One region of the Paenibacillus lacisediminis genome, then DNA from elsewhere that is predicted to be linked to it. Evidence: riboswitches for the same ligand, from Rfam matches in the RefSeq annotation. Region 1 holds a riboswitch; each other region holds the start of a gene.
What was found. A riboswitch is a leader RNA that binds a small molecule or an ion and turns the genes downstream of it on or off. The one in region 1 is predicted to bind thiamine pyrophosphate.

Region 1 (5,643 bases):
TCCGCCTTAAGGCGAGCCGCCGGCCCGTGACGATCCAGAAAATCATCATTCCCCCGCTCGGCATGACGACCGGGTTTATGATGTTCGTCGTTCCCGAGACGCATATTCCCGTCACTTGGGGGATCATCGCCTTTGCGCTCGGCTGGCTGCTGTTCTCCTATCCGCTCATCCGGACCACGAAATTCGAGAAGGTGGACGGCCAGGTCTATGCCCAGCGCTCGCGCAGCTTTATTTTTATTCTGATCGGCCTGCTCGCTGTGCGCATGCTGCTTCACGAAGCGGTGGAGCAATATATCTCCGTGCTTCAGACCGGCGCCGTTTTCTTTCTGCTGGCCTACGGGATGATTATCCGCTGGCGGCTGTTTATGCTGAAGCAATACCGCGCCATGACGGCAGGCCCTGACAGCCCTTCCAATTCCAATTAAAGCTCCGCGGGCTGCGAGTCCGTCCAGTCTTCAACCACAGACCGGTTGCGGCCCGCCTCCTTCGCTTTGTACAAGCAGCGGTCGGCGCAGCCGATCAATTCCTGCCCGCTCACCGGATCAAGCGGCGATATGCAGCAGCCCCCGATGCTGATCGTGACGCACCCGGAAATCGCGGAAACTTCATGGGGGATGGCCAACCCGGACACCGCCCTGCGAAGCTTCTCCGCTATATTCCGGGTTTCGCGGGCACCGCAATCCGTCAAGATCACGACAAACTCCTCCCCGCCGTAACGCGCCGCAAACCCGCCCAGCGCTTGCACCCGTTTGTGGATCGTTTGGGCGATGGAACGCAGCACCTCGTCTCCACCCTGATGCCCATAGTGATCATTGTAGGCTTTAAAGCAATCCACATCGATGATAAGCAACGACAAGGGCGCCGATCTATCCCCCGGCGAGACCATTTTCCGAGACAAAATCTCATCAAAACGGCGGCGGTTCGGAATTTCGGTCAATCCGTCCAACTGGGTCAGCCGGGTTAATTTCTCGTTGGCTTTCTCCAGCTCGAAGCCGGACTCAATCAATTGCCGGTGCTGTTCCGAAAGCCGGATAAACAGCCGGTTCACCTCGTTCACCACCGAGCAGATTACGACCATTGCCGCAATGACCGAGTTGATTTTGGCCATGTACCAGCCGAGCGAAAACCGGGTGCCGGCCAGCAAGGTCAGCGTCACGTCCATCATAAGCGCAACGATCGCCACCGTCAGCCACAAGTGCAGCACCGTGTGGCCTTTGTTTTTCCAGGCCATCACTAGCAGTGCCGCCAGGTTCAGCAGCCATACGGCAGGGCCAAGCCCGGACGAATTTAACTGCCGGTAATCGCCATGGCCTATAATTTCGGGCAGCGTCCCCTCTCCAAGGACCGACAATTCAATAAAGCCAAGCGCAAGCAGCAAAGTAAACGAAATGCCCGCCACGCCCCAATTGAAAATATGCTCTTTTTTCTCGATTGGCTTCGGCCATATCGATTGCGTGAAAACGTACAGCAAAATCCCCAAAGAAAATCCGCTGTGCCAAAACACCCACAACCATCCCGCAGCCTGACTGCGTTCGCCGAAATACCAGGCATCGGAAAACAGCCCCGGAAACGTAATAATATGCGCGGTGGTAATGATTCCGGTAAACAGGTAGGTGCAGGATAATACCAGCAGCGACGGAATCCCGGACGCCCGGTATTGGCTGTAGGCGATAAAAGCGGTCAGCAGATCCCCGAATATAAGCCAAGCGATGGCAGCGGCAAAAAAAAGCTCCAACCCGGGCGAATTTCTTATGCCGAGCGAAATCGCCGCTATCGATACGGCCACGATCAAAATGGCCAGAAAAACCGCGAATTTTCTTTGCTTGCTTCCGGAGGGAATGTCGAAAACCTGTGATGCCACCTTGTAATTTCCATGCATAGGCGGGCAATTCCCCCCTTCTGGTTGTTTTTCGTGTAGTACCTCCAACATATTAGATTTTAAATAGAGATGCAATCTTTTTCTCCCGGTTGCCGCAAAACGGCAAACAGCCGCATTCGCTTTGGGGCGAATGCGGCTGTTTGGGGCAAGCAAGGTATTTATCGGATTACGCTTAAGAAGACGTTCTCGGATCGAATGTGGGGTTCTTCAGTTGAGGCAGCATCTTCATCCCCTTCTCCATTTCAGAAGAGCATAACGGACACACCGGCGTATAGTCAAACGTAAAATTATCCCGCATCCAGCCATTGCAATCCTCACTGATGCAAGACCAGACCGGCGTGTTCTCCTCGGGAATTTCCTCCAGCGGTTTTTTACGGTAGCTCATCTTTTTCCTCCTCAAAATGGATGTTGGTCAACCAATTCGGCATGCGGCCAAGGCCGCTTATATGAGCTGAATAAAAACGGCTCCTGGCGCAAAATGGGCGCACCAAGAGCGTGATGCCTATCTTAAAAAAATTCACACATTGAAAAAAGTTCCATTTATATAGTGACACTCTTTCCAATGTGTGAATATTGCGTTCTCAAATCATAAGCTGATTTAATTATAACGGTTTACCAAATAAAACGCAAATCTCCTGATATTTCAAGCCAATTCCCTTTGCCAAGCTGGACAGACGGGCCGCGGGAAATTATAATGACTAGTGAAATCCGCAGTTGAATAGTTCAGGGGTGCTGGAATCGGCCGGCTGAGATTGTATCCCATCAAGATACTGACCCTTAACCTGATCTGGATAATGCCAGCGTAGGGAGCGTTATGGATGAAACATGTTAATGAATTTCATTCCGCCAGCCTATCAGCGTCCCGACCGGGACGTTTTTTTGTTGTCCGGACCTGACGTCCGGAAGCTTTCGGACGTATCCAGGTTATAAATGAACAAACTGCGGAAATTTAACGATAAAAAGGGAGAGAATTTGCTGTGAAGAAAAACATGCGGGCTTCCCTCGTGGCGGTCCTATCCTGCCTCCTGCTGGTTCTGGCCGGCTGCGGCGGCCAAGCTGGCGGCGGCAGCGAAGGCAATCCAGCCGCGGGTGCCGCCGCGGACAATGGAGGGGCCAAGGCGCCGCGCGGCGTTAAGCTCGTGCTCGATTGGAGCCCCAATACGAACCACACCGGCTTATACGTCGCCAAAGAACTGGGGTATTTTAAGGAGGAAGGCCTGAACGTGGATATCGTGCTCCCGGGCGCCGGCGGCGCAGAAGCTATGGTCGCTTCCGGTGAGGTGCCGTTTGGCGTCAGCGTGCAGGAGAACGTCACGCAAAGCCGGATGCAAGGCGTTCCGCTCGTATCGATCGCGGCCGTCATTCAGCACAACACCTCCGGTTTCGCCGCTCCGGCCGGCAAAAACATCAAATCGCCGAAAGATTTTGAAGGCAAAACGTACGGCGGATGGGGCTCTCCGGTAGAAGAAGCCGTCATGAAATCCATCATGGACCAGGAAGGCGCCGACGTCAGCAAAGTCAAATTCCTCAACATCGGGGATGCCGACTACTTCACCGCCGTGAAGCGCGACATCGACTTCGCCTGGATCTTTTACGCCTGGACCGGCATTGAAGCGGAGCTTCGGGGTGAACCGCTTGATATGCTGTACGTCAAAGACTACTCGGATAAGCTCGACTATTACACACCCGTGATCGTGACGAACGAGAAGACGATCGCAAACGATCCCGAGCTGGTCAAATCGTTTATGCGCGCCGTGTCCAAAGGATACAATTACGCCATCGATCATCCCGAGGAAGCGGCGCAAATTTTGCTGAAGGCCGTGCCTGAACTCGACCATGACCTGGTCGTCGCCAGCCAGAAATGGCTTAGCCCGAAATACCAGGATGACGCGGCCCGCTGGGGCGAACAGAAGAAGGAAGTATGGCAGAACTACTCCGACTGGATGCACGAGCGCGGGCTGCTGGAGAAGCCGCTTGAAGTCGACGCCGCGTTTACAAACGAATTTTTGCCTGCCGCCGAGTAAATAAAGAGAAATAAAACCGAGAAAGGATGTTAAATTTATGCCAAATGCACTGCTCAGTATTCAGATCATTCCGAAAACGCCCCACGGCGAAGACGTTATTCCGTATGTCGACCGCGCGATCGAGGTCATTCAGGCCTCCGGGGTCAAATATCAGGTGAATCCGCTGGAGACCACGATGGAGGGCGATTTGGACGAGCTGCTGGCCATCGTCAAAAAGATGAACGAAGCGGTCATCGAGTTCGGCAGTACGGGGATCATTTCGCAGATTAAAATTTCTTACAACCCGCAGGGCGTCAGCATGGATAAGCTGACCGAGAAATACCGTCCATGAATTTCCGCAGCCTGTGGAACAGCGTATGGCCGCCGCTTACGGCGGTCATCCTGTTTTTGCTCATTTGGCAAGGGGCCACGGTCTGGTTCAATATTGATCAATGGATTTTGCCCAGCCCGCTTGACATCGGCCGCGAAGCGGCTGCCGAATCAGCCGGTCTAAAGGAGCACACCTTCGCCACGCTGCGCCTGATGCTGGCCGGATTCGCCATCGGCACGCTGGTTGGTCTGCTGGTTGCTTTTGTGCTGCATTATGTACCGTTTCTGAAAGCATCGCTTTATCCGCTGATCATCTTGAGCCAAAACGTGCCCAGCATCGCGCTGGCCCCGCTGCTTATGATCTGGTTTGGCTTCGGCATGCTGCCCAAAATCATCGTCATTACGCTGGTCTGTTTTTTCCCCGTAGCCGTTGCCGCCATGGACGGACTGAACCGGACGGACCGGGTGATGCTGAACTATATGCGGATGATCGGGGCATCCAAAGGCCAGATTTTTCGCAAACTGGAAGTCCCCTATGCCCTTCCCGCCATCCTTTCCGGCGTAAAAATCGCCGCGACCTACAGCGTGATGGGAGCCGTCATCGCCGAATGGATCGGCGCGGACAAGGGGATCGGCTACTATATGCTGCTGCAAAAGTCATCGTTTCGCACAGATAAAATTTTCGTCGCCATCGCCATTATCGTTGTGATCAGCCTGGCCATGTTCGTCTGCGTCGCCCTGCTCGAAAAATGGCTGGTCCGCTACAAGCAGAAAGGGGATTAGCTCGCATGAATATTCATACCCGAGAAAAAACGGCGGCCCCCTTAGCGCTTGAGGTGCGCCATATCCACAAAACATTTCGTGAACGGCGCAAGGAGGTCCCCGTGCTGCGCGATATTTCGCTGGAGGTACATGCCGGCGAGTTCGTCTCGATCATCGGCCCGTCCGGCTGCGGCAAAAGCACCTTGTTCCACATTATCGGCGGTTTAACCGCCCCCGATCAGGGAGAGGTCTATCTACAGGGCGGCAAGGTGACTGGACAACGCGGCCACATTAGCTATGTGCCGCAGCAGCCGGCGCTTTTCCCGTGGCGAAGCATCGAGGATAACGTCGTGCTCGCGCGGGAGATCGCCGGAATGAAGCGCGCGGGCGCGCGAGGAGAGATACGGGAATGGCTGCGCAAAGCGGGACTGGGCGGCTTTGAAAAAGCATATCCCCATACGCTGTCCGGCGGTATGCAGCAGCGCGCTTCCTTCCTGCGGGGACTGCTTGCTCCCCAGGAGGTCATGTGCCTGGACGAGCCTTTCAGCGCGCTGGATGCCTTGACGCGCAGCGACATGCAGCGCTGGCTGCTGGAAATGTGGGAGGAAAATAAACGCTCCGTCCTGCTGATCACACACAGCATAGACGAAGCGCTGATGTTGTCGGATA
Region 2 (5,643 bases), on a different contig from region 1:
GATTCACGCAAAAATCGGACACATACATCGGGGTAAACAACTGTATGGTATGACCGAACTGGCTCCGGGTCACTTGCCGGGCCATCTGCGCTATTTCCTCCAGGTGCTTCCCGGCCGCCGGGGACAGCAAAACGAGCAAATCTTCTTCATTTATTTTCCGTTTTGCCAGCACCCGCCTAATATCCGCAGCGGAATATTGCGGCCAGCGCTCCTGAAAGGGAAACTGTTCCAACGACAATAGCCTGTTATAAAAACTCATTCGTCCGCTCCTATTCGTCCAGGAATCCGGTTAATGGGGAGGAGGCGACAGCTTCTTGCTGCACCGGGCCCAATCCCGCCAAATAGGCCTGTCTGCCCGCCGCTACCGCACCGCGGAACGCTTCCGCCATGCCAAGCGGATCGCGTGCGGTGGCGATAGCCGTGTTCAGTAAGACGGCGGCGGCTCCCATTTCCATCGCTTCCGCCGCTTCCGAAGGCCGGCCGATTCCGGCGTCCACGATGACAGGCAGCCCCGCTTCTTCGATCATCATGCCGATCAGCTCTTTGGTGCGCAAGCCCCGGTTGCTGCCGATCGGGGACCCAAGCGGCATGACCGCGACAGCGCCCGCGTCCCTTAACCGGAAGGAAGCCGTCAGATCCGGGTTCATATAAGGGAACACCGCGAATCCCTCGGCGGCCAGCACTTCCGTGGCTCTGATCGTTTCCATATTGTCGGGAAGCAGGTATCTCTGATCATTAATCACCTCTAATTTGATCCAATGGCCCATGTCCGCCGCCCGGGCAAGCCGTGCGATCCGGATGGCCTCTTCGGCGTTACGGGCCCCGGAAGTGTTTGGCAAAAGCGTCATATGCGGCGGGATATGGTGAAGGAGATTTTCCTCCTCCCAGTCCGGGTTAACCCGCCTTAACGCTACGGTAATAACTTCCGCTCCCGACCTTGCGATCACTTCGGGAATCAGCGTGTTCCGGTTATATTTGCCGGTGCCGATAAATAATCGGCTGGACAACACCTTGCCGCCAATGTGAAATACATCTTCCATGCTTATCAGCCTCCCCCTACAAAATGTACAAGTTCAATGTGATCGCCCTCGGTCAGCCGGGTACTGGTGTACGCCTCTTTTCGGACAACCGTTCCATTCAGCTCCACCAAAATTCTTTCCTTATTCCATGGGCTGTCAGCCAATAAATCGTCCACCGTAACGCAATTTTCTTTCAGCAGGGTGTCCCTGCCATTTAAATGAACCTGCAACATTTTCACCTCCTCTCAGGGCCACGCGGCATGAATGGCGTCGCGATAGGATTTGGCTTGCGCCGCCGGATCTGCGGAAGAGTAGAGGCCGGACAGAACGGCAATACCTTGCGCACCGTTGCGAATGATATCCGCCGCGTTATCCGGCCGTATTCCTCCAATGGCAATGACCGGAACAGGGCAGCGAGCGCAGACCTCCGCCAGGATGTTAAGCCCGCGCCCGGGAAGGCCGGGTTTGCTGGACGAATCATAGATATGGCCCAAAAGACAGTAATCCGCTCCTTCACTCGCGGCCGCAGCCGCTTCCTCGGCGGAATGAACGGAACATCCCATTCGCATTCCTTGGGCAAGGGGGCGTACGGAAGCTGCCGGAAGACTGTGGCCAGCCAGTTGAATATTTGCCGCACCGGCGGCCAGCGCAACATCCAGCCGGTCGTTGATGACGATTTTTTCCAGCGGTACTCCCGCTTGGCGCATCAGCTTTACCATCTCAAACTGCTTTTTGGCCGAAAGCTGCTTATCGCGCAAATGAATGTAATCGACATAAGGAAGAACAGCCATCGCCACCCTCAGCAGTTCATGGACACGGATTCCTTCGGCCGATATAAGATGAAGTTCAGGCGCAGCATAGGATGGGGAACGATTCATCATGCGGATATCACTCCTAGTTCCATATATCAATGCTAAAAATAAAGGTACTTTATGTACTTATTTCCTGAGCCCTAGCCTGTTCATCTCCATTAGCGACATTTTATGTACTTATTTTCCTGTAAATGGTCAAGAACGTGGGCATTTCCATGCGACGGGGGAAAATAGCGCTATAAATTTCCTCTATTTCTCCCAAATGAACGGATATCAGCAAAATAGCGACATTTTTTACCGTTATTGGTTTTGAGCTAAAATAAATGCCAAAAAACCGCCCTCCTTCAGGAGGGCGGCTAAGAACAATAACGGGAAATAAGCCATGACAGGCATCAATCCATTCTTAACTCTCCACTTCCCTACGCAGGTATTAACCAGTTCAGGTTCAAAGGGTCCGAATTTGCATTCGTCTCAGCCTTGCGGCACCCCTAGTGTCGATTCCATATGCGATTTATTTACATTTTACAATATACATGATTATCCACAAAATAACAATCATTCATGGTGAACAAAATCATTTTTTGCTGCCGATCAATAAAACATCAGCCTCGAAATCGTGCATTTCAATGATCGTGATGTTCTCCCGAACGGTAACTTGAGGGAGCGCGAACCGCCGATGCTCCAGGTCAATAAGCGTAAATTCGTATTCGCTAAGGTCGGCATCCAACTTCAGCACGGTGTTGACCGGCACATAAACGGCTACCTTGGTGAAGTCGGCGGTGGCGGCCGCGCGAATTTCCTCCGTGTTTTTCAGCACAATGTTCCAGGGGCGTAAATCGGTCAGTTCGTATAGCTCAAACAGCCGTTTGGCAAAACCGTAATCCCAGGCTCCTTCAAATTGGAGCGCGGACCGCCAATCGTAAGGGCTGTCGAAGCCTTCGCCGGTCACGCCGAAGCGCTGGCCTTTCCGATGCCAGCTCCAAATCCCATGCGCCCCGTAGGTCACTCCCGCTCCGGCCCCGGAAAGCAGGCTTTGCCAGGCGGCTTTGCGCACATCGGCCCGGGTAAAGCGGCCATAAACCCGGCGGCTATAGCCCATCTGCTCATAACACGGTTCGGAATTGATCGTAGGCCGGGTATTAGGCTTATTGTAGAACTCCAGCGCTAGCGTATATGCCGTAGCTTGAAATTGCGAATTATGGCCGGACTGGTACATATAGAAATCGAGATCGGGATTGGCGGAAAATTCATCGGGCAACATCGCCAGCCTGCCTTGGATATGCAGGGTGGTCAAACACTGCGGACTATGCTGTTTCACGGCACGCAGCGCGGTTAAGTAATATTGCTTAGCGCGTTCGGAAGGAAAATCGGTATCCCCGCTGACCACATAAATCGGATGATATTTGGAAAACCGGTTGGCTGCATAACGGACGTAGGGCTCCACCGCTTCCAGCGGCATCTTCTTCTCTTCACGAAGCTTGGAAGCCCAGGTATCCGGGATATAATTGCACCATAACAGGACAAGCGCGGGGACAAAGCCTCGATCTACAGCCATTTGCACCATCGTTTCCGCTCTGTCGAAATAGGACTCGTTGAATTCAAAAAAGTTGTAACCGCCGCCCGCATCGCTGGCGAAAGGTTCAAACTTTAGCTCACTGCCGCTGGCATCCCATTGCCTAAGCAAATTCATCTGCAGCACATTAAAACCCTGCTGTTTGCGGTAATCCAGATAGTAAGCCCATTCCTCCAGGGTAATATTGGTAAAGGCGCTCCAGACAGTATCGGCCAAATAGAAAAAAGGCGCGCCCTCATGCACGAAATAACGTTTGTTTGCGGATATTCCCAGTTTGATCATCGGTTCTCACTCCAGCTATCGTAATGGCGAAAAACGGCGGATGGTTAAAAATTCCCGCCGTTTTTCGTGGTGTCTCTCTTTACATACTATTATAGGGAAACCGGACTTACTGTAGCCACATCGGACCCCTCTTGCTTATTCTTTTCCTCAGCTTCGCGTTCCTTGTTCAGGAGCTGTTTGTCCAGCGCCCGGAAGAACGGATAGTAGATCAGCATACAAATCGGAATCAGCACCAGCTGCGCCGCGGCCAATTTCCAGCTGCCTTCAATAAAACCAAGCGCAACAATCGGTGTCCCAAATGGCGGATAAATTCCAATTGGCGCCGGCAGCAGGCCGATGGTGGTGGCCACGTATCCGAGCACTGCGCACACAAGGGGAGCTGCGACAAACGGAATGGCCAGTATGGGATTCAATACGACCGGGATGCCGAAGATCAGCGGTTCGTGAATCGAGAAAAAGGTTCCCGGAAGGCCCAGCTTGCCGATGGTGCGCAGCTGCTTGCTTTTGGCCATAAACACCAGCAGCAGGGTAAAACCAAGCATCGGTGCGTAATTGCAGAAGATGGACCAGAAAGCCACGCCGATAACGTTCGGCAGCGGAGCTCCGGCTTGAAACGCCTCCAGGTTGGCCAAATCCAGGCTCATCCAAATCGGTTTTACGATCGCCAGAGTAACGATGGCTCCGTGGATGCCGAACATCCATAGCGCCTGCATAATCAGCACCGCGGCGATCAAAGCCCCCAGCGATCCGCCAAGTCCTTCCAGCGGCAACTGCAGATACGTGTAGATAAAGTCATGGACCGTGCCGAAGGAAGTTTGCATGAATACGCCGGCCACAATGACGAACAACAGAGCCACCAGAATGGCGGGAATCAGTCCGGAAAAGGTTTTAACCACGGTTGGCGGAACACTGTCAGGCATTTTGATCGTCCAGTTGCGGTCGACAATCCAGATGTACAGGCGCGAGGCGAGCAGGCCGACGATCATGGCGACGAATAAACCCTGCGCCCCCAGCCATTGCATCGGCAACGCCCGTACCGTATCAAAAGTCTGAACGGGGGTGACGATTAAAAACGAAAGCAAGGCGGTAGCCGCGGGAAGCAGCGGATCCTTGTCGAAAGCTTGTGCCAGCCTGTAAGCGATGAAGAATACCGCGTACACTGCGATAATTCCGGTCGTCATCGTCGAGGCCAGGCCGATTATGCCTTTCACCGGTGCGATGAAGTTTTGATAAGGCTCCCATGCCAGCGCGGAGAAAAGCGTGGCGAAGGCGCCGATGATCAAGAATGGAAGGGTGGACATCAGCCCGTTGGAAATGGCGCTCATATAACGGTTTTGCTGAATTTTCCCGGCCGCTCTTTGCAGTTTGTGCGAGAACTTTGGTTGATTGTTCATTATTTTCAACTCCTGCTCCAGGCTTCATAATGAGATGCTAGAGAACGCTTCCATTTATTAGGATTAAGCGCTGAAATCTTAAAGGGCCAATGCGTCGGCAAGCACTTTTTCTCCGTTCATCATCCCGTAATCCATCGTATTAATAACGCTCACTTTGATGCCTTGAGGTTCATACTTTGCTTTGAAATCGCCTTCCAGGTAACCGACCTGCGGTCCGATCAATAGCACGTCCGTTTTGTCCGCGTACTCTTTAAAAGAACTTTCGGAAGTAGCTCTGATTTCAACTTCAAGATTTTGCGCCTCCGCGGCCTTCTTCATTTTCTGTACAAGCATGCTTGTCGACATTCCCGCCGCACAAACCAACGTAATTTGTTTCATTGTTTGTCCTCCTCTTACAGGTTATTTAGTCTGTTGTAAAGCTCCACGATATGTTCGGCCAAATCCCGCGTCGTGATCGCCGACATCAGATGATCCTGGGCATGCACCATCAGCAGTGTAACTTCATGGGCGGTTCCGCCTGCTTCCGCCTGAATCAAACGGGTTTGCGCCTTATGCGCTTTAAC
Region 3 (5,643 bases), on a different contig from region 1:
CGGTGGAGGCGCCAGCAGACGGCGCGGACAGCCCGGCGGAAGAAGCGCCGGTTTCCCCGCCCCTGGACGGAGCCGGCTCCAGCAGCCGCCGCCCCTCCGGCGCGGCTAAAAACTCCGTCCAAACGCCGGGATACCAGATGCCAAACTCCTTCAGCTCCCGGCGAAACTCGGCAAAAATCGCCTGCGGCGGCCCCTGACCTAGCAGACGGCCGTCCGGTCCGAACAAAGCGACCCGGTCGACGAGTCCAAGCGCCAGAATTTCTTCAATCCGGTGTTCGACGATAATTAGCGTGCGATCCTTGGCAATGCGGCTGACGGACTGCCAAATTTGCTCGCGCCCTTCCGGATCAAGCAGCGCGGAAGGCTCGTCGAGCAGCAAAACCTCCGGATCGCCGAGCAGCACCGAAGCCAAAGCGAGCCGCTGCTTCATCCCTTGGGACAAGGCATGGATCGGCATGTGCAGCTCGGGCAAACGCAGCCCGACGTCCTGCAGCACCGCTTCCATCCGGGCTTCCATTTCCGGCCGGGGAACCCCCAGGTTTTCCAGCGTAAAAGCCAACTCCTCATCCACGTAAGGCATGCAAAACTGGGTGTCCGGGTCCTGGAACAAGAACCCCCAGGAGTGGGGCAGACGTTGCGAAGCGTAGCGCATCGGAACCTCCACGAGCTGCGGGATGATCCCCGACAGCACCTGTAGAAGCGTGGATTTCCCGCTCCCGCTGGGGCCGAGCAAGAGCACTTTTTCCCCGCGAAAGGCCCGAAAGCTCAAATCCTTGAACACAAACCGCGTCTCCCCCGGAAATTTAAGCCTTAGATCGCAAACTTCAACGGCTGTTTCCATAGTTAATCATCCAATGCCGCGTAATCTTTAGGATCAACGGGGCGCAGCAAGGTGGTGACGCCTGTCGCTTCTACGGCCTTGGCCAGCCCGTAAGCAAAGTAGCCGGCAATCAGCGCAGAGCTGACGGCCCGCATCGCATATTTGGCGATCAGCAGCCAGGTTTCATAGTCCTGTACATATCCGTAATAAATGTCCGGAATGATGGAACCGACCGCGGCCCCGATTCCGGCCAAGGCGGCGACGGAACCGGAAAATTTGCGATACCGGAAAGCCGCGAATACGAGTTCCGCTCCCAAGCCTTGCAACACGCTGTACAGTACGAGCTGAACGCCCCATTCACTGCCGAACAGGATTTCCACATGGGCCGCGGCCACTTCCGCGATCAGTGCCACGCCCGGCTTGCGGATCAGCAAAAATACAAGCGTTGGGGCCAGAAACCACATCCCGTATACGATTTCGTCGGCCTGCGCAAACAGCGGCGAGAGTAAGTTATACACCGAACTCCAGAAATGATAAACTACGCCAAGCACGACCGACACGAGCACCGTCACCAGCAGATCGCTCAGCTTCAGCCCGCGGCCGCCTTGTTTTGTTGCTGCCTCTTGCATGTTTTTCTCCCCTTTTCAAAAAATATTTTTTTCGCAAACGACAAAAAACCGCCAGAATAAGCTCAGGCGGCAGTCAGGTCACGGGGATGGACACAAAAAAATCCCGGACATTCGATTCTCTACGCTGGCATTATCCAGATCAGATTAACGGTCCGCAGCGGAGTATGCTGCCATCTCAGCCTGATTCACTCAAGCCCCCGTATCGTATGCGATTGTCTTTAACATACACCAACTGCTTACAGGCATCAAGAACAAATTTTAAACATTCACTTTTCAAAACGGACAAAAAGCCGCCTTCATATTGATTCCGTCCCTGTTCTTTGTCAAAATAAGCGGAATAGGCACATTAAGAGTAGGAGGTTGCTTTCTTGGCGGCAACATGGATGAAATGGAGCCTGCGGTTGGCGGAACGGTTCATTTTTTTATGCGACATCAGGCTGCGTACACCCCTTGTCCGGAGTTTCAGTTTCCAATATCCAATCTCATACTCCAGCTCCCACTTTTGCCGCCTAATTGAGACGTCTGATAATCTGCCGAATTTTCTCGATCCCGATAAAAACAACGGCAGCGACGATCACAAATAATATCATATCGAACATGGTTTTAAAAATGACCGCGGGGACGGATGTATTATTGAACGGGTACCGAAAAAAAGCGAGCTGCCTATAGGTTAAATCGCTAACGATATGGGCCAGCAAAAATTGCAGGGCAAACTTCCAAAGCGATTTCATATGATCATTTCATTCCTTTTATGCTTAAGGGTATGGTCTCTCTATTTCTTTTATCAGCATACCTGACTATCCTTACATCCCCCTGTCGCCAACCTTAAATTAATCTTAAGAACTCAACTTTCGCAGCAAAAAATCGGCAGGTAAGCCTTGATTTAGCTGGGTAAAGCAGCAATCCATTCCATTGCCGGAGTTGACGCTGAATCAGAGGCGGACAGTGTCTTCCCGGCTTTTTGGGCTACTTCGTTGATCAAGTCGAGCAACTGCTGTAAGGTAGCCAGCCAATCGAGTGTGCCGACTTCGCCGCACAGCAAATAAAACAAGCCGCCGAAGGAGCGTGCATTGTACTTTGCCGACGCTTTCACGCCAGCAAGATATGGCTGGGGCTAAAGTAGTGCGAAGTGGAGGGGCAAAAAGGTGTAGCCGTTCGATCAGTCCATCGTGAGCATAGGAGGTCCCTTGTAAAACGTGCCGGTGGCATGATCTCTAAATCGCACAAGCAACTCGACCGCTTTGCTGCGATTCCGCTCAAACATGGAAGCACGGAAGAGCCAACGATGAAGAGGGCGCCACGATCCGCCGAGGTCAGCACCATCTACCTTTTGCACCGCATCCGTTTCGAGCAGTGTCACAAATCGACGCCAGGTGAGGGGCTGTCTAAAGGGTTCGTGTCTTGGAGTCTTGGTGTCTTGGAGTCTTGGTACCTTGGTGCCTTGGTGTCCCTGCCTGCAGCCTTTGCACGATTATCCCTTTCGTTCAGAGAGCAGGGAGTAGGGGGTGGGGCTAGATCAAGGGTTCCTAAAAAAGAGAGAAGAAAAAGAGATGAGGAAAAAATGAGGCGGTTCAGGTGAGATTTTCGACTTGATAAAGGAACGTATGTTCGGTATAATGAAGTAAATCGAACGTGAGTTCGTAAATTCTTGATTCGGGGGCGAGCGACCATGGAGGCCAATGCGGGAACGGAACTTCAACCATTCAGCAGCCGTTATAACAGCGAGCAGGCCTGCATGGAGGCGCTGATCGCGATGAAGTGGCCGAACGGCTTCGTCTGCCCGCGCTGCGCTCACACCCGGTGCAGTCGTCTGACCTCCCGGCATATCCCCTTGTTCGAGTGCGGAAAGTGCAAGCATCAAACGTCTGCTTTGGTCGGTACGATTTTTGAAGGAACACATTTGCCCCTGCTCAAGTGGTTCGAGGCCCTGGATTTGTTCCTGCTTGAGGGCGGCATCTCGGCGCTGCGGCTAAGCCAGGTGATCCGGGTCACCTACAAAACCGCCTGGTTGATGCTGCACAAAATACGCCATGCCGTCGGAGAGTTCGATGCCCGGGAACTGCTCTACGGAGACGTGAAGGTGAACAGCGATTTGTATGGGCGTAACCCGTCCCGGTGTCAGTTTTCGCATCCGTATGCCTCGGCGGTCATAGCGGGATGCACGGTGACGGAGTCGGGCGAGCCGGAGCAGGTCAAAATCCGCCTGGTGCCTCATAAGAGAGGAGACGGGAAAAGGGCAAACCGTCACGAACTCGCTGCGTTCATCAACGGGCATGTGGATGTCCGTACATCGGTAGTACAGTCGTTCCCTCTAGCCTTTCGTCTGTATGCGCCCTTGCGGAAAGTGGTGAGAGAAGCGTGGGAAACGCTGAAGAGTACATATATAGCCTTGGGACTAAAGCATCTGCAGGCGTACCTAAACGAGTATACCGGACGCCGCTGGCTGCACCTGCCCGGAGCGGAAGAAACAATGCGGCAGAAGTTACTGCGCATGTGTGTGGCGATTCCGGCGATCCCTTACCGCCGGCTGATCGCACGCCAACCGAATCAGCCCCTTGCGGATGCGGCCTGATCGAGACGCTGGAACGGCGAGGGGAGTTTGATGCAGATCAACTTAATGGGTAGGGGTTAGCTTAATACGGATCAACTTGATTGGTGTGAATTAGCATGAACAGTGCGGGCGTTGCTGCAGATGGAAGGGTTCAGGCTACAGCAAAATCACGGTCTTTTCGTTTCCATTGCGTCTTGTCCTTGATCTCCTGTCCTAATCTCTTGTCTTGATCTCTTGTCTTGATCTCTTGTCCGGTCTGTTTCACCTCCCCTAAACCTGATTCCTTCTCCTAAGCCCGTCTAAATGATCTCGAACCTATCTGCTTCTCCACCAAATATTTTCTTCTCCCGAGCTTGTCTGTTTCTCTGCTACCCTGATCAAACGGGATAATCGTGCAAAGTCTCTGGACAGTGAGTGTTGATCTGCCGCCCACCCCAAGAAAAGAATACTTTTAATCGTTCGGTAGTTGATTTAGGTCGGGCTGATGTCTATAACAATGAAAGACACCTCTTCTGTCCGAATCGTAGAAGCTCGTCACTCTCGCTTTACCAAACAAAGCGGTGTTTTTCTATTTTGCCAGCCGCCTTTCTTATTTCTTTGAATACCTTCAGTTCAAGGACTCAAGCTGATTTTTGCTCTGCGAATATTGAGTTAAGAAAAAGATTCACGGGCGAATGTTAGAAACAACAAGGGAGAAATGTTTATACCACGACGGAGAAGCAGGGCATCAGGAAGGGAATAAAACAGCGGAGGTGCGTAGACAAGAGGTCGGGCAAGGCCTTCAAAGCGGATTGCGGCATTATCCGTCAAAATAGCAAAAAACCCGGTACTCCTTAAAAATCCTTAAGGTAACCGGGGCGCTTTTGTTATCTGATTTCCGACGGGCTTTTGCCGGTATACTGCTTGAATTGGCGGCTGAAAAAGAAAATGTCCCGGTAACCAAGCGCGTCGGCCACCTCGGTGACGTTCATACCGGCATGCAGCAGCAGGTGCTGGGCGCGGTCGATCCGCGATTTGATGATGTACGATTGAACGGACATCCCGATGATTTCCTTGAACTTGATCGAAAAATAACGTGGGGACAACCCAGCCCGCGCCGCCAGGTCCTGCACTTTGTGGGGCAAGCCTGGATGCTGGAGCACGTAGTTGGCTACCTCATGAATCACCTCGTGCAGCTGGTTGCTGACTTTTTTCTCCGTCGGCACCTGGCGCTCCTCGCGCAGCAACTGAATAAGCAGCTGTTTGAGGATGAGCCGCGCTTCCTCTTCGGCGGCGTAAGCCTTCACCAGAAACAGGCGGACATAACGGGACAGCATGTATTCAAAATCGAGGGTATCTTCAAGCACGCGGTAAGGTCCCGGCACTTCGCTCACCGGTTCATTGACGTCGAAATGGATATACGTGAGGATAAGCGGACGCTGCGGATTATGCGTGGCGCTCGTATGGTCCCCTTTCCGGAAAAGAAAGCAGCTTCCTTTGCTGACGGGAATCGGCTGGTCGTTCAGGACAACCGTTCCTTCGCCGCTCCAAACGTAAAACAGGTCGTAGTTATCCAGCGGTTTATCGCGCTTGTGCCATTTCCAACCGGGCTCGCACACGATTTTGGCAAAAGCCGGCTTCAATACAAACGAAGACGGTGAAAC
Region 4 (5,643 bases), on a different contig from region 1:
ATCCGCGCCCGTAAGCCGCCGCTGCGTGAAGCTCCTCCACCGCTTTGCGGACATCGGCGGCCTGTGTAACTGCGGATATGACCGCGATTCCGTCCGCCCCGGCGCGGATCACTTCGCCCGCTCTTGCGGCCGTAATCCCGCCGATTGCGACGAGCGGCTCTCTGATTCCGCATTCGCGCAGCCGCCGGATGAAGCTGGGGCCCTGCGGCTCGCGGGCATCGGCCTTGGATGCGGTCGGATAGACCGGCCCGATCCCGAGGTAGTCCGCGCCGCTGTGAATGGCCAGTTGGGCTTCTTCCACGGTATGCACGGATACGCCCAGAATCCGGCCCTCGACCCGCTCGCGGACCTGGCTTGCCGACTCGTCCTCCTGGCCGACATGGATTCCGTCCGCATCGATCGCCAAGGCAAGTTCAACATCGTCGTTGACGATAAAAGGAACGCCCGCCCGCCGGCAAACGGCCTGCAGCTTTTCGGCGAGCCTCAGCTTCGGCTCCCCGGTCAGCGCGCCGGACCCCTTTTCCCGGAATTGAATCATCGTTGCGCCTCCGGCCAGCGCCTCCTCGGCCACCTGTAGCGGCTCCTGCCGGCAGTCTACGCTGCCGATTACCAGATACAGTCCGAGAAATTTGCGCATAGCCGCAGCGGAAATACGCTCGCTCATGGCCGCCCCCCCTGTACCTTCCTGCGCCGGTACGCCCAATGATTCGTCGGGCCGTGTCCCAGCCCCAGGGCAAGCTCGTCCTCGATCGCCGCCTGGATAAATGCCCGCGCGGTAGATATCGCTTCAGCGGCCGCCGCTCCCTTCGCCAGCTCCGCCGCGATCGCCGCGGAGAAGGTGCAGCCCGTACCGTGCGTATGCCGCGTCATGATCCGCTGCCCGCTAAACTCGGTGAAACCGTTGCCGTCATACAGCAGGTCGACGATCCGCTCGCCGCTGCCGCTCTCGTCATGCCCGCCTTTGATGACAACGTGTTTCGCCCCGAGGCTATGGATGCGTTTGGCCGCCTCGCGCCGGTCGGTCATGCCGAGAATCGGGATGCCGGATAACGCCTCGGCCTCCGGGATATTCGGCGTCACCACCTGCGCCAGCGGCAGCAGCTCCTCCTGCAGCGCCACGACCGCTTCGGGCTGCAACAGCGTGGCGCCGCCTTTGGCGATCATAACCGGGTCGACGACGACCCGGGCCCAGCCGAAGGCGCGGATTTGCCCCGCTACGGCGCGGATGATCCCGGCGCTGAACAGCATGCCGGTTTTCAGCGCGTCCGGGGCCAAGTCCGAGCCGACCGCCTCGATTTGCTCCGCCGCGGCCTCCGGCGGCAGCGGGTATACGTTCCGGACGCCCAGCGTGTTTTGGACGGTGACGGCGGTGATCGCCGACATGCCAAACACGCCAAGCTCCTGGAACGTTTTGAGGTCGGCCTGGATGCCGGCCCCGCCGCCGCTGTCCGACCCGGCGATCGTCAGCGCCTTCCGGACCGCGCCGCTCATCCGAGCCACCACCCGCCGGCGGCGGAGACTTCCCGCTCGCTGACCGCCGCGTGGCCCTTCAGCGAGTGCGGGTGCAGCTTGGCCAACTCGTCGAGGAAGGCGATCTGGAAGCTGCCGGGTCCGGCGGACGCGGTGCGCTCCGCGGCGCGGGACGCGGCGGCGCCGTAAAACGCCAGCCCGGCGGTGCCGGCCAGCAGCACGTCGTCGCGTTCCACCGCGGCAAAGGCGCCCAGCACCGACGTCAGCAGGCAACCCGTGCCGGTCACCTGCGTCAGCAGCGCATCCCCGCCGCTGACGATCCGGCACAGCTGCCCGTCGGTGATCACATCCTCGCGCCCGGTGACGGCGACGACGGTGTTCAGCTTCCGCGCCGCCCGCACGGCCAGCTCCGCCTGATCTTCGCCGCTGCTCTCCCCGGCATCCACGCCCTTGATGTCGCGGCTTTCCCCGAGCAGGTGGGCGATTTCCGCCGCATTCCCCCGCAGCAGCGACACCTTGACCTCGCGCATTATGTGCAGCGCCGATTCCGTCCGGAAACGCGTCGCGCCCGCCCCGACCGGATCCAGCAGCACTGGCACCCCATGGGCGTTCGCCGACAAACCGGCGACGATCATCGCCTCGACCTGGGCGCTGGACAGCGTCCCCAGGTTCAGCACGAGAGCCCCGGCGATCCGGGCCATATCGGCCACTTCCTCCGGCGCGTAAGCCATCACCGGGGAAGCTCCCAGTGCGTACAAGCCGTTAGCCGTAAAATTGGTCACGACGACGTTTGTCATGTTGTGCACAAGCGGCTTCGTGTTTTGCACTTTCGTAAGCAGAGCGGACAAATCTTTTTCCAAGATGCTCATTAAAGTTCAGCCCCTTTCGTTAATGCACCCGCGGCACTGGTTCATCATTCCGCCGCCCCGTCCGAACCGGCCATTCCTCCAGCTTATAAGCCATGTCCCAGAACAGGTACTCCAACTGGCAGCTTTGCATGAAATGATCCGCCATTCTCCGGCGCTCCGCTTCCGCCGCGGTTTCCGCCCATTGGTCGAGGGCGTCCTGGAACCTCTGCGTCACATTCGTCACCCGGCCACCGTAAAATTGCATCCAATCGTAAAAAGGATGGTCCGGGGCCGGGCGGACTTCGTCCAACAGCTTGCGGCCGATTTCCAGATACGTCCAGGGGCAGGGCAGCAGCACGGCCAATATTTCACCCAGGCTGCCTTCATGCGCCACAGTCAGCATGTGGCGGATGTAATGATGTGCGGACGGCGCCAAGGGAAAGCCCTGCAGCTCCTCAAAACGCACCCCGGCAACGGCGCAAAAATTGTGGTGCGGATGGATTTCGCTGTTCAGAATAAAGGAGATCTGTTCGTTGAACAGGGCGATATCATCGCGGCTTTCGCATTTCGATATGGCGATTCCGTAGATCCGCATGTACGCGTTCAAGTACTCGTAATCCTGTTTGACGTAATGAATCAATTGCTCTTTTTGCAGATTGCCGTCGGCGATTCCCCGCACGAAAGGATGCTGATAAATCGCTTCAAAAACCTCGTCCGCCTGCTCGCGCAGCGTTTGCGCAAAACTCATCGTCCTTCACCTCCGGGTAAAATGTGAACTACGATACAGGAGCATCCATGGGACGACGAGCGGCAGAACTTTACGAAGCGGCAAAAAAGCCGCCCCGTAGAGGGAGCGGCTTGAACGCGCGAGGGCTAGTCACATCACAACTTGATCACTTGCAGACGGCGCAGTACCGGCTCCACTTTCCTACGCTAGTACGAACTAGATCAGGTTCAAAGGGTCCAAGATACGCTCTTGTCTCAGCCGAATACGGCGCCCCTAGTGGAATTTCCTATTCGATTCACTATCACTACTTTACCTGGATCTTCCTGGAGTGTCAATTCCGCGTTGCCATGCGCGCCGGAATTTCCCCGCGGCCTCAGCGGAGCGCGAGCCGAACCGTTTTAATCTCATACGGCGAAATCTGCAGCTCGGCAGTACCTTGCTTGGCCTCCCCGGCCGGCCGTTCCATCAGGTCGGTTTCTTGCCAGGAGACAAACGTGAGATCGCTCTCCAGGCGAACCGAACCCCGGCCGCCTTTATATTCGTGGAAGCGGACGATCAAGGCGTCGTCGTCCTCCGCTTTTTTGACCGCGTCGATTGCCACTTCGCCGCTGCCGCTGACGCGCACAGCCCGCAGCAAGGAGAAAGCGGGTGCCGCTGCCTGGCCGCGTGTGGCATACACCGGCTGATTCAGCAGCGCGGCGGCCTGCACGGTCTCGCCCTCGGACCAATGCCCCTCGTGCGGATACAGGGCATAAGTAAACGTATGCTCTCCACGGTCGGCCTCTGGATCGGGATAGGTCGCCGATTTCAGCAGCGACAGCCTGATCACGTTGTTTTTGATGTCATGACCGTATTTGCAATCGTTGAGCAGGCTGACGCCGTAACCGTGCTCCGACAGGTCGGCCCACTGGTGCCCAACCGTCTCAAACCGCGCCAGATCCCAGGAGGTGTTCCAATGCGTCGGGCGTTTGACGTTGCCGAACTGGATGTCGTAGTTGGCCTCCGTTGCCCGTACATCCACCGGAAAAGCGACCTTTAAAAGCTGCTGGCGTTCCTGCCAATCTACCTGCGTGCGGAACTCGATCCGCCGATCATCGGCATTTAGAATCATCTGCTGGCTGATCGTGGAGCTCATATACATCCAGGTGAAAGCGACCTCTGCCCGCAGCTTGCCGGCCGTAACCCGGCACTCCTTAAGCTCCGAAACCTCGCTCATCTTCTCCTGATAAAAAATATCGATATCCCAAGCCTCGAACATTTTCGGCTTATCTTCAAACACCTGGAGAACGTTGCCGCGTTCTCCGGGAGCGAGCACCTCGCGGCCGGCGGCCCGGTCGTAAACCGAAGTCAATTGGCCGCGCGCGTTCCAGACGATCCGATACAGCGGAGTCTCGATGCCGTTCGGCAAAACTCTAAACGGCGCCTCAGCAGCGTCACCGCTTCCCGCTGACGCTCCTTGCGAATCGGACATCGCCTCCTCCCCATTCAAGCTGCGGCTTATCGTCTTAAATCCCAACGGCGGGACGTTTTCCACCTTCACCCAAACGATGCTTCCGTCAAATTCGGCGTCAAGCTCGCGGCCGTCGTGATCGCTCCAACGTCCTCCGGGACCAGCGCCATGGACGGCAACGAGGCCGCTATACGTCCAGGAGGACGGATTCCAAACGGTATAGGTCACTTCGCCTTCCGGATCACCGTTCACAGCATCGCCGGTCACGGCATCGCCTATCGAGGCGGTACCGATTGCTGTATCGCCAATCAGGGCGCTTCGGGTCAACCCGCGGATCGCCTGACTGCGGCATTCCTGCAGCAGCGCAGCGGCTTGCTCGTACTCCAGTTTGGAATCGCGGTACACTTCGGGAATCGACGAGCCTGGAATGATGTCGTGGAACTGATTGCGCAAAATCGTTTTCCAGCTTTCGTCGAGCTTCGCTTTCGGGTAGGAGGCCCAGCCTCCGCCAGCCAGCAGCGCCTCCAGGCTAAGCAGCCATTCGGCGTCACGAGAGAGCAATTCGAGCTTGCGGTTCATTTTTTTGTTATAAGCCTGACTCGTATAAGTTCCCCGGTGGTACTCGAGATACAGCTCGCCGTCCCATGTATGGACATAACGGTCCGCCGCTTCCACCGTCTCATGCAGTTTGGCGAAATATTCGTCCGCCCTCCCGGTGACGACGTTCGGCAGCCCCGGCATCGCTTCGAGACGGCGCCGCAGCTCCAGATGCTCCCGGTTGACGCCGCCGCCCCCGTCCCCGTAGCCGTAAGACAACAGCAGCTCCTTGTTGATTTCCTTGTCCCGGTACGTTTCCCAGATGCCCTGCACACTGGACGCTTCGATGTTGCCGTTGTAGGTATACCACCAGAAGCTGCCGTCCTGCGGGGTGGTGATGAAATGGGTCAGCACTTCGCTGCCGTCGATCCCGCGCCATTTAAACGTGTCGTGCGGCATCCGGTTGTATTGGTTCCAACTGATTTTGGTCGTCATGAACGTATCGAAACCCGACTTGCGCAGGATTTGCGGCAATGCCCAGCTGTAGCCGAAAACGTCGGGCAACCACAAATATGTGCACTCCGAACCAAACTCTTCACGCAGAAAACGGG

Region 2: it holds a riboswitch for thiamine pyrophosphate, as region 1 does, so the genes downstream of both, ACLD72_RS12420 (thiamine phosphate synthase) here and ACLD72_RS16545 (ABC transporter substrate-binding protein) in region 1, are expected to answer to the same signal.
Region 3: it holds a riboswitch for thiamine pyrophosphate, as region 1 does, so the genes downstream of both, ACLD72_RS04005 (ECF transporter S component) here and ACLD72_RS16545 (ABC transporter substrate-binding protein) in region 1, are expected to answer to the same signal.
Region 4: it holds a riboswitch for thiamine pyrophosphate, as region 1 does, so the genes downstream of both, tenA (thiaminase II) here and ACLD72_RS16545 (ABC transporter substrate-binding protein) in region 1, are expected to answer to the same signal.

What each region holds. Positions count from the first base shown of each region.
Region 1 covers NZ_JBKIAX020000008.1:969-6,611, reverse strand. The annotation lists gene ACLD72_RS16560 (CcdC family protein) at 1-425, shown strand, start outside; gene ACLD72_RS16555 (sensor domain-containing diguanylate cyclase) at 422-1,861, opposite strand; gene ACLD72_RS16550 (cold-shock protein) at 2,052-2,264, opposite strand; TPP riboswitch at 2,595-2,705, shown strand; gene ACLD72_RS16545 (ABC transporter substrate-binding protein) at 2,869-3,903, shown strand; gene ACLD72_RS16540 (MTH1187 family thiamine-binding protein) at 3,941-4,234, shown strand; gene ACLD72_RS16535 (ABC transporter permease) at 4,231-4,995, shown strand; gene ACLD72_RS16530 (ABC transporter ATP-binding protein) at 5,001-5,643, shown strand, end outside.
Region 2 covers NZ_JBKIAX020000005.1:282,806-288,448, forward strand. The annotation lists gene thiH (2-iminoacetate synthase ThiH) at 1-259, opposite strand, end outside; gene ACLD72_RS12410 (thiazole synthase) at 270-1,040, opposite strand; gene thiS (sulfur carrier protein ThiS) at 1,046-1,252, opposite strand; gene ACLD72_RS12420 (thiamine phosphate synthase) at 1,265-1,900, opposite strand; TPP riboswitch at 2,231-2,331, opposite strand; gene ACLD72_RS12425 (apiosidase-like domain-containing protein) at 2,406-3,686, opposite strand; gene ACLD72_RS12430 (PTS sugar transporter subunit IIC) at 3,776-5,080, opposite strand; gene ACLD72_RS12435 (PTS sugar transporter subunit IIB) at 5,159-5,458, opposite strand; gene ACLD72_RS12440 (PTS lactose/cellobiose transporter subunit IIA) at 5,473-5,643, opposite strand, start outside.
Region 3 covers NZ_JBKIAX020000002.1:141,920-147,562, forward strand. The annotation lists gene ACLD72_RS04000 (ABC transporter ATP-binding protein) at 1-841, opposite strand, end outside; gene ACLD72_RS04005 (ECF transporter S component) at 844-1,449, opposite strand; TPP riboswitch at 1,549-1,660, opposite strand; gene ACLD72_RS04010 (hypothetical protein) at 1,959-2,180, opposite strand; partial or broken gene ACLD72_RS04015 (IS4 family transposase) at 2,333-2,521, opposite strand; gene ACLD72_RS04020 (transposase) at 3,119-4,021, shown strand; gene ACLD72_RS04025 (helix-turn-helix domain-containing protein) at 4,867-5,643, opposite strand, start outside.
Region 4 covers NZ_JBKIAX020000017.1:2,661-8,303, forward strand. The annotation lists gene thiE (thiamine phosphate synthase) at 1-664, opposite strand, end outside; gene thiD (bifunctional hydroxymethylpyrimidine kinase/phosphomethylpyrimidine kinase) at 661-1,491, opposite strand; gene thiM (hydroxyethylthiazole kinase) at 1,488-2,339, opposite strand; gene tenA (thiaminase II) at 2,359-3,066, opposite strand; TPP riboswitch at 3,227-3,330, opposite strand; gene ACLD72_RS25215 (alpha-mannosidase) at 3,419-5,643, opposite strand, start outside.